3 regions of the Arthrobacter sp. EM1 genome follow, and region 3 is predicted to be linked to each of the others. Evidence: riboswitches for the same ligand, from Rfam matches in the RefSeq annotation. Region 3 holds a riboswitch; each other region holds the start of a gene.
The links. A riboswitch is a leader RNA that binds a small molecule or an ion and turns the genes downstream of it on or off. The one in region 3 is predicted to bind cyclic di-AMP.

Region 1: linked by a shared signal. The riboswitch ahead of QI450_RS01730 (NlpC/P60 family protein) and the one ahead of QI450_RS05740 (hypothetical protein) in region 3 are both predicted to bind cyclic di-AMP.
Region 2: linked by a shared signal. The riboswitch ahead of QI450_RS06315 (hypothetical protein) and the one ahead of QI450_RS05740 (hypothetical protein) in region 3 are both predicted to bind cyclic di-AMP.

What each region holds. Positions count from the first base shown of each region.
Region 1 covers NZ_CP124836.1:362,928-366,177, reverse strand. Annotated here, with positions in the region: gene QI450_RS01735 (HNH endonuclease) at 1-425, opposite strand, end outside; gene QI450_RS01730 (NlpC/P60 family protein) at 646-1,422, opposite strand; cyclic di-AMP (ydaO/yuaA leader) riboswitch at 1,680-1,838, opposite strand; gene QI450_RS01725 (M23 family metallopeptidase) at 1,986-2,807, opposite strand; cyclic di-AMP (ydaO/yuaA leader) riboswitch at 2,812-3,050, opposite strand; gene QI450_RS01720 (metal-dependent transcriptional regulator) at 3,165-3,250, opposite strand, start outside.
Region 2 covers NZ_CP124836.1:1,384,996-1,388,245, forward strand. Annotated here, with positions in the region: gene QI450_RS06305 (copper-translocating P-type ATPase) at 1-267, opposite strand, end outside; gene QI450_RS06310 (heavy-metal-associated domain-containing protein) at 343-660, opposite strand; cyclic di-AMP (ydaO/yuaA leader) riboswitch at 1,027-1,219, shown strand; gene QI450_RS06315 (hypothetical protein) at 1,223-1,639, shown strand; gene QI450_RS06320 (OsmC family protein) at 2,220-2,711, opposite strand; gene trxA (thioredoxin) at 2,781-3,146, opposite strand.
Region 3 covers NZ_CP124836.1:1,280,044-1,283,293, forward strand. Annotated here, with positions in the region: gene QI450_RS05730 (copper-translocating P-type ATPase) at 1-1,004, opposite strand, end outside; gene QI450_RS05735 (heavy metal-associated domain-containing protein) at 1,079-1,396, opposite strand; cyclic di-AMP (ydaO/yuaA leader) riboswitch at 1,763-1,955, shown strand; gene QI450_RS05740 (hypothetical protein) at 1,959-2,531, shown strand; gene QI450_RS18085 (hypothetical protein) at 2,528-2,719, shown strand; gene QI450_RS05745 (heavy metal translocating P-type ATPase) at 2,868-3,250, opposite strand, start outside.

The DNA of each region.
Region 1 (3,250 bases), 920 kb from region 3:
GTGCCCCTCGGTGGTGCCGGGCTGAACCCGAGCTTCCAACCCATCTCCGCCGGGGTGTGGTCCCCTTTGGCGTTGTTGCACCGCAGGCAGGCAGCAACCAGGTTCTCCCAGGAATCCGCGCCGCCCCTTGATTTGGGCTGGACATGGTCGATGGTGTGCGCGGCTTTGCCGCAGTAGGCGCACCGGTGTCCGTCCCGGCGGAGCACACCGCGGCGGCTCACCGCCGTAGTGGTGTTGTACCGGGGCCTGATATACCGGTTCAGCAGTATCACTGACGGCCGGCCCAGCACATCCTGCGGCCCAACCACAGGTTCGCCGCCTTCCGCCACAACACTGGCCTTCCCGGTCAGCACAAGGACAAGCGCCCGGCGGAAGGTCACCACCGCCAGCGGCTCATATCCAGCATTAAGAACGAGAGTGCGCATCCGCATACCTCTTCACGGCCGCACCCGCCAGGGGCACGAGGGCCGGCTGCCCTGTGCATGGTCGGGCTATGGATCGACAAAACAAGAGTAAACACGGACATGGCAATTCGCCGAATCTTTTTTGCTCTCCCCTGCCCGTGTCGGCCGAAGTTCACGGATCGGCAACACAAAGGACCCCCGCCGTTTGGCGGGGGTCCTTTGTGTTGCTAAAGCTGCTGTCTTAGCCGCCGACGCGGATGAAGACCGGGCCGGAGCCGACGTTGACCGTCTGCAGGGAGGTGGTTCCACCGTTCCAGCCGCCGTGAACGGCCATGCCGTTGCCGACGTAGACGGCGATGTGGGCCATGCCGGCGCCACCGTTCTGGTAGTAGGCAAGATCGCCCGGCTGTGCCTCGGCGGCGCTCACCGTGCGGCCGAGGGACAGGTAACCTGCCGGCCAGCCGTGGTAGTTGATGCCTGCGGCAGCGAGCGCGTTCGTGGCCAGTGCGGTGCAGTCCTGGCTTACACCGAGCTGGGCATAAGCTGCAGCGGCGATCGTTGCGCCCATGCCGCTGGCGACGGCCGGCGCCTTGGAAACGGCTGCTACCGCGGTGCCGGTGGCGGCAGTTGCGGCAGCAGCGACCTGGGTACCGGCCGCTTTGGCAGCAGGCGTTTCCTGGACCTTCACAACGGGCTTCGGGGCCTCAACAACCGGAGCCGGGGTGGTGGTGACGGCCGGCTTCTCGAAGGAGATCGCGATAGTGGAAGCAGCCGAGATGGCAGCCGGGGTGCTCGACTGGACGTCGAGTGTGGAAGCGGAGGCGGATTCGCGCTGAACGTTGGCCTCAGCAGCGTTGGCTGCGATACCGCTGGTCAGGACGAGGCCGGAAGCAGCAGCGATGACTGCGGCCTGGCGACCCATGCCGCCGGCGTTGCCGCCGACAGCCTTGGCAATGACGGCCAGCGAGTTGGTCTTGGTGACCTCGGCGCGATGCCGTGCGTTTGCACGAGTAGTCATTAAGTTCTCTCTTTCGTGTTCCTGGTCCGCGCTTTTAGGCGCGGGCTGAGGACGCTCCGGCATCTTGGGGGTACGCCGGATCGCCCCGAAAATGGGTTACTTAGCGAAGGGTGTACTGCGAAGACGCGCCAAAAGCGGCAACCGTGTGGCCTGCGGTCCGGGCACCGGCAAGGCCGGCGCGATCATTGGATTCCAGCGGGCTCGAAAGAGCAGCGCAAGCGCGGTGAAGCGCGGAATTTTGGCGTGTATGCACGAAAGTAGCCTCTCCCAATGCCTGCGAGGTGAGCTGTCGGATTCGGATGGGAGTCACCCGGCCGCGCTGCTTCCTGGGAAGCTTTGCGACTTAACCCCAAGGCCTTCTTGCGAAGACCAAAATTGGTTCCCCCGCCCCTGCCAGACGATGTCATGCGAACGGACCTTGAGCGGTGGCAGAGCTAGGCAATCCACTCAAGAGCGCCAACTTCGAAAAAGTTGGCGTAGCTCAAACTTTACAGCAGTTGGACCCTAATGTCACATTCGGATCACGGCGTGTCCCCAGAATGCGAGAGTGTTCCCTCAACTTTTCAGAGCCATCCGGTCGGGTCGACGACTTCGCCGTTGACCATAACCTCGAAGTGGAGGTGGCAGCCGGTGGAGGCGCCGGTGGTACCGCTAAGAGCCACAACATCCCCGCGGGAGACCTGCTGGCCCACCTTCACGCTGGCGGAGGACAGGTGGTTGTAGGTGGTCTCCAGGCCGTTGCCGTGGTCGATCACCACGCGGTTACCACCGCCGTAGGGGTGCCAGCCGGTGAATGTCACGGTGCCGCTCGCGGCAGCGTGGACGACGGTGCCGCACTGCGCCGAGTAGTCCTGCCCGCGGTGGAACTCGCCCGAGCCTCCGGTGATGGGGCTGACGCGGTAGCCAAACGGCGACGCCGTGACCATCTGGTCCAGCGGCGCCCCAAGGCTGCCTGCGGAGGCCGCCCGGGTGATCGAGCCGGCGGACTGTGCACTGAGTAACTGCTTGAGCTTTCCGTCCGGATCGCCCTTGGTGGTTACGGCAGTGCGGCTGAAGTCGATCTTGGCCTCTGCTGCTGTCACATCCGGCTGCACGACTGCCGGGCTGGCTGCCGCGCCGGAGCCGGCGTCAGTGGCCAGAACAGGGCCAGTCGCGGGAACTGTGACGGTGAGGGCCAAGCCCGCAGCGGCCAGTGCAATACCCGCCTTTTGCCCTACACCGCTTGCGGCGGCAAAATCCGTTACTTGGCGGAAGGGGCTGCGGCGATCCCTGCGCGCGTCACGGTGCGCGTCGCGCGGACGCTCTGCCGTGATGGCAGCGGCGGGACGCGGCTCCGAGGCAGGGCCGCTCGCACGACGGCGGCCCTTGGCGGTCTGGGTGGTCAACAACGGTTCCTCTCTGGAGAGCCTGCGGAGTTAGCTGTCGGATTCGGGTCAGAGAGATCAACGACCCGGTCCGCCGTGGCAAGCAATCACGCACAGGGGCATCCGATGGATTCCGTGTTTGTGGGTACTTGCCGCTGACGGTCTTCACCCCAAGGCCGCTAAACAGCCAAAAGTGGTTCCCCCGCCCCTGCCAGGAGATGATTCTGCGACTGTTCCGCTGGCAGGGCTCGGCTTCGGATCAGATAACGCTTTGGTATCGGTACTAGTCTCCAACTATAGGCGATTAAGCCGTCCAGAGATAAATCCGTTATCAGCTTGTGGACAACTCTCGGATGGCCCCGGGCTGTCGCGGCAACCTCAGGAACCGATGGTTACAAAGACGTGGGCCGCGACCTCAGGCGGTAGTTCAAGGGCACCTTCGATGTCAGGAACGCGCACCGAAA
Region 2 (3,250 bases), 100 kb from region 3:
CGAGCCCGGGAAAACCGGGGGTGTATAGCCGAGCAGCCCGCCGAACATGGGGCTGAAGAACACGACAGGCACGGACATGGCCAGCGTCAGCCAGAACCTGTTTTTGAACATCGCGACGCTGTGTCCGGCGTGTTGGCCCTGGGTGTGCACCATGTGCTCATCATCCATGCCGTGGGCATCAGGTGCATGCGCGACGGCGGAACCGCTGGGGGGAGCGCTTGGCTCGTCCTGCCGGGCGGAAGGTCCGTTGTGGTGGTCGTGGTCCATTTGGTGCGCTCCTCAGGAATTATCTCTGGTGGCGGCCGGGGCCGACGGCTTGTCTGTATCGGAGAACGGGCTGGACTACTCGCCGGCGGTAAGGCTGTAGCCGGCGCCGGTCACTGCGTTGCGAACCGCGGAGACGTCCGCCGCTCCGGCCACGGTGAGGCGGGACACTCCTCCGACGACGAGCTCCACGGTCGCCGACTCGACCCCGGCCACGGCACTGACTGCCTGTTCTACCGTTTGAACGCAGTGTCCGCAGGTAAGTCCTTCGACCAGGTATTCGAAGCCCTCAACCGGGGTCTGTGTCTGCGTCCGGGCGCCGGGTGAGCAGCAGCTGCAGCCGGACGATTCCGGAGCGGCAAGGGGAAGTTCGGTCCGGTTGTTAGTTCCGCACATGTCAGTTCGTTCCTTCACAAAGAGCCGTAACGAGGATGCTGGGGTTGAACGGCTGTAACGGCCGGCAATTCCTCGGGCCTGGACAAACCACTTCACTGACAACAGGTCAAATATACCCCCAAGGGGTATATTTTACAAAGTGCCCGGGATGCCTCTGACGGACTCAGGAACGGGGGGAGCCTCCCGCACGCGGCACCTGCCGGGTCCCGCCGCCCTGCGCTGTCGCCATAGGGGCGCCCGCTCACCGCGGATCATGGCGGGGCCGCCCGTCGAACCCATGCGGCAGCATTCGTTACCTGAATGTGACATCCCCTTAGTATTACCGTACCGTCGAATTCGTGCCGGTTTTCTCCGAGAAAGGGACTCCCTGGCCGATTGCCTAACTCTGCCGCTGCCCGGGATCCGTTCGCAGAAATCGTCCGGCAGAGACGAGGAAACCACATGTTGGCCTGTTCTCAGGCCTTGGGGTGAAGCCGCGCCCCTGCACTTATGCAGGTCGCGGCCGGGTGTCTCCCATCCGAATCCGACACCTCACCCCGCAGGCATGGGGAGAGGCTACTTCATGTCCGCACGCAAAAATCCGGGCCGCCACCGCGCTGTGACCGCCAAGACCAGCACCCTTGCGACAATCTCCAGGACCGCTACCGGCAACGCCGGCGGGGTGGGCCGCCAGGCCACCGTCATCGCCGCCGCGTCGGGACTTGTTCTGACCAGCGGGATCGCCGCCCAGGCTGCCGACGCCCCGGCGCAGCGGGACTCGGCCCCTGTCTCGAACCTTGAGGTGTCCACCCGGACACCCGCTGCGCTGAGTGCTGACGCCAGTGTCCGGATTGCCTTTGAACGGGGTGCTCATCGTGGCGGCCATGCCGGCGATCCGGAAAGCTGTGCCGCGAGCAGGGAGCCAAGGGACAACGTGGCGCCCATGCCGATGCCGCCGAGAATCTGCCCGCAGACCAGGATGGAGACCACTTTGCGTTGAGGCAGGACGCCGCCGGCGGGGCCGGCCAGAGATGCGGCGGGCCGTGGTCCTGCAGACCTGGGAATTGTTGGCATCCTGACAGTCTCTTGCATACCCCTTGGGGTATGCAAGAGATCTTCGGGGTGCTTGGCAAACGATACCCCTGGGGGTATTATTGCTTGTGTAACCAACCTACCTGAGGAGTAACAATGTGCAGTCCCGTCCGTTGCAGCAACTGTGGAAAGACCACCTGGGCCGGCTGCGGCGAGCACGTCGATTCGGTAATGGCTGACGTTCCGGAGGAGCGGCGCTGCACCTGCTCCTGACCCGCCGGGTCAGAACCTGCCCTGCAATACGTCCCTGCAATACGTTCCCTGCAGCACAGGGGACGTATTGCAGGGGGCTTCACGGGGTCTGCTGTCAGCGTCTTGGTCCCGTCGGCGGCCTCCACTTCCCGGGGGCTGTGCCGGGCCGATCGATTGCGGGGTGGCGATTGTTCCGTCGGCGCCCCACGGGCTGCTGTTTATGGCGCCGCCGCCGTGCATGGCGCGGATGACGCCCGGATCCCAAGCCGTGGCTTGCTGGAACCCTTGCTGGAACCTCAGGAGTTCGCGTTTGGCCATCCGGAGTCGCCGGCGAAGGCGACCGAGATCTCAGGGACTGATGTCAGTGAGTTGTGTACGGTGCAGTGGGAGGCGACGGCGAGCAGGGCCTCGCGGCGTTCGGCGGGCACGCCGTCGGGGATAGTGAGGTGCACATTGATCCGCGCAACGCGGGCGGGTCGTGAGCCCATCTCGAAATCCGCCTCCACGGCCAAGCCCTCGGTGGGCAGGTCATGCCGTTGCAGGTAGCGGCGGGCATAGAACGCGACGCAGCCGGCGAGGCTCGCGATGAACAGCTCCGTCGGCGTGGGGCCGGTATCCTCCCCGCCGTTGCCGACTGGCTGGTCGGTCCGGATGATGTGGCCACGGATATTGATATCGAAGCGGTCACCGCCCAGGTGCGCGACCCGGACCGGCTGGCTCCCCCCGGGTGCAGGGCCTCCGGTGGCTATTGCGCTGCCTGCGGCTGTAATGACTGGTTCACTGCTCAATGTGTTTCTCAATCCGCTGGTGGGGCATGCCCGGGAAGCCCTGGGCCGGAGCTGGGGTCGGGTAACTTCCTAGGAGGCCGGGGCGGCTGCCACTTTAGCCCGGATCTCTTCCATGTCCAGTTCCTTGATGCCCTTGATGAGCTGTTCCAGCCCGGCCGCGTTCATCGCCCCCGGCTGGGAGAAGACCAGGATCCCGTCCCGGAAGGCCATCAGGGTGGGGATGGAGCTGATGCGGGCGGCAGCGGAGAGGCCGGGTTCGGCCTCCGTGTCCACCTTCGCGAAAACAACGTCCGCGTGGTTCTCGGAAGCTTTGCTGAACGTGGGGGCGAACATCCGGCAGGGCCCGCACCAGGCTGCCCAGAAGTCCACCAGGACGATGTCGTTGTCGGTGATGGTGTCGTTGAAGGTCGCTTCAGAAATGTCGATGGTTGTCATAGTGAAATAATATACCCCTAGGGGTATTGGAGCAACAGGGCAGTGAGCTCTGTGCCGGTTTGCATTGATACCCCCTGGGGTATCATGATGGAGGGTAACTACCC
Region 3 (3,250 bases):
TCGGGGACGCTGCCCAGCAGTGACCAGACGATGAACGTGAGGACCCCGGCGCCGGCGGCGAAGTAGAACAGGAAACCGGCGGCCCGGTCGGCGAGGGCCTGGGCTTTGGAGGAGGAGGCCTGCGCCTCGGCGACGAGGCGCTGGATTCCGGCCAGGGCGGTGTCGTCCCCGACAGCGGTGACCTGCACGCGGACGGTGTTGTCTGTGGCGATGGTTCCGGCGATGACCTTATCCCCGGATGAGCGGAGGACGGTCCTGGATTCCCCGGTGATCATCGATTCGTCGAACTCTGCCTGGCCGTCAACAATGGTGCCGTCGGCCGGCATTCGGGCTCCGGAGCGGACCAGGACGGTGTCCCCCGCCGCAAGCTCGCTGACTTTGATGGTTTCGGTGCCCTCAGCGGTAATCCTGTCTGCCTCGTCGGGCAACAGAGCCGCAAGAGCGTCCAGGGCACCCCGTGCGGAGCCGAGGGCGCGCATCTCGATCCAGTGCCCCAGCAGCATGATCGCCACCAACAGGGCCAGCTCCCACCAGAAGTCCAGGTCGAACCCGCCGATCCCGAGGCTGGTGATCCAGGAGGCGATGAATGCGACGCTGATCGCCATGGCGATCAGCAGCATCATGGCCGGTTTTCGGCTCTTCAGTTCCTCCAGGCCACCTTTGAGGAAGGGCTGCCCGCCGTAGAAGAAGATCACGGTGCCCAGCGCCGGCGGGATCCAGGCCGAGCCCAGGAAAACCGGGGGTGTATAGCCCAGCAGCCCGCCGAACATGGGGCTGAAGAACACGACAGGCACGGACATGGCCAGCGTCAGCCAGAACCTGTTCTTGAACATCGCGACGCTGTGTCCGGCGTGTTGGCCCTGGGTGTGCACCATGTGCTCATCATCCATGCCTTGGGAATGGACGGCGTGGGCATCAGGTGCATGCGCCACGGCCGCCCCGCTGCGGGGAGCGCCTGGCTCGTCCTGCCGGGCGGAAGGTCCGTTGTGGTGGTCGTGGTCCATTTGGTGCGCTCCTCAGGAATTATCTCTGGTGGCGGCCAGGGCCGACGGCTTGTCTGTATCGGAGAACGGCTGGACTACTCGCCGGCGGTAAGGCTGTAGCCGGCGCCGGTCACTGCGTTGCGAACCGCGGAGACGTCCGCCGCACCGGCCACGGTGAGGCGGGACTCTCCTCCGACGACGAGCTCCACGATCGCCGACTCGACCCCGGCCACGGCACTGACTGCCTGTTCTACCGTTTGAACGCAGTGTCCGCAGGTAAGTCCTTCGACCAGGTATTCGAAGCCCTCAGCCGGGGTCTGTGTCTGCGTCCGGGCGCCGGGTGAGCAGCAGCTGCAGCCGGACGGTTCCGGAGCGGCAAGGGGAAGTTCGGTCCGGTTGTTAGTTCCGCACATGTCAGTTCGTTCCTTTGCAAAGAGCCGTAACGAGGATGCTGGGGTTGAACGGCTGTAACGGCCGGCAATTCCTCGGGCCTGGACAAACCACTTCACTGACAACAGGTCAAATATACCCCCAAGGGGTATATTTTACAAAGTGCCCGGGATGCCTCTGACGGACTCAGGAACGGGGGGAGCCTCCCGCACGCGGCACCTGCCGGGTCCCGCCGCCCTGCGCTGTCGCCATAGGGGCGCCCGCTCACCGCGGATCATGGCGGGGCCGCCCGTCGAACCCATGCGGCAGCATTCGTTACCTGAATGTGACATCCCCTTAGTATTACCGTACCGTCGAATTCGTGCCGGTTTTCTCCGAGAAAGGGACTCCCTGGCCGATTGCCTAACTCTGCCGCTGCCCGGGATCCGTTCGCAGAAATCGTCCGGCAGAGACGAGGAAACCACATGTTGGCCTGTTCTCAGGCCTTGGGGTGAAGCCGCGCCCCTGCACTTATGCAGGTCGCGGCCGGGTGTCTCCCATCCGAATCCGACACCTCACCCCGCAGGCATGGGGAGAGGCTACTTCATGTCCGCACGCAAAAATCCGGGCCGCCACCGCGCTGTGACCGCCAAGACCAGCACCCTTGCGACAATCTCCAGGACCGCTACCGGCAACGCCGGCGGGGTGGGCCGGCAGGCCGCCGTCATCGCCGCCGCGTCGGGACTTGTTCTGACCAGCGGGATCGCCGCCCAGGCTGCCGACGCCCCGGCGCAGCGGGACTCGGCCCCTGTCTCGAACCTTGAGGTGTCCAACCAGGCGCCGGCTCAGCTCAGCGCGGACTCCAGCGTCCGGATTTCCTTTGAAGGCCCCGCCGTCACCACCGCCTCCGCCCCGGTCATTGAGGCGCCCAAGCCTGCTGTCCAAGCGCCGGCTCCTGCCGCCGAAGCCGCCCAGGCTCCGGGGCAGGCCACCATCACTGTCCAGCCCCAGGCCGCGACCGCACCTCTTTCCGCTCCGGCGGCAGGAGGGGTCAACGCCGCGATGGTTTCCGCCGCTTACGTCCAACTTAGCCTGGTCCAGGACTGCACAGCCCTGGTAGAAAAGGCCCTGGGGGCTGCGGGTATCCCTGTCGGGGACCTGGCCCGATGCAGTCCATGAGCTACGGAAAGGCAGTCGCTGACGCGCAGCCGGGCGACGTGGTCATCAAGCCGGGCCACATCGGCATGTACGTCGGTAACGGCCAGGTTCTTAGCTTCGGCATGAACAGCAAGAACCAAACCGTTGTGCATCCGCTGTCGTGGCTGACCGCCACCGGTCCCGTCACGTTCGTCCGCGCGGGCGCCTAGCGCACACCCGTCAAGGGCCGGTGAATTGCTGCCTTTGGTGGCAGCGGATCGCCGGCCCTTGGCGAGTTCCCCCTGAATGCCAGCAGCCCGGAACGGGCGCTACCGCCTATCAACGAGGTGTCGGGTTCTGACATCCGGTGCCGGTTGGTCAGGCCTGCCGGGCGAGAACCGGCAGCGCAGCCCGATGGTGTGGGGAGGAATCCTGAACCGTCGTCCCGGCGAAGCGGCGAAGGCGCAGCGAGTTACTGACGACCAGGACCGAACTGGCAGCCATCGCGGCGCCGGCGATCATCGGATTCAGCAACCCCAATGCGGCAACCGGGATCCCGATGGCGTTGTAGAAGAACGCCCAGAACAGGTTGGTCTTGATGGTGGCCAGCGTCCTGCGGGACAGCTCAATTGCCTGGGCCACCTGGCCAAGGTCGTTGCCCATGACGGTCAGGTCCGCTGCGGCGATCGCGACGTCTGTTCCACTTCCCATGGCAATGCCCAGGTCAGCTTGTGCCAGGGCCGCGGCGTCGTTGACGCCGT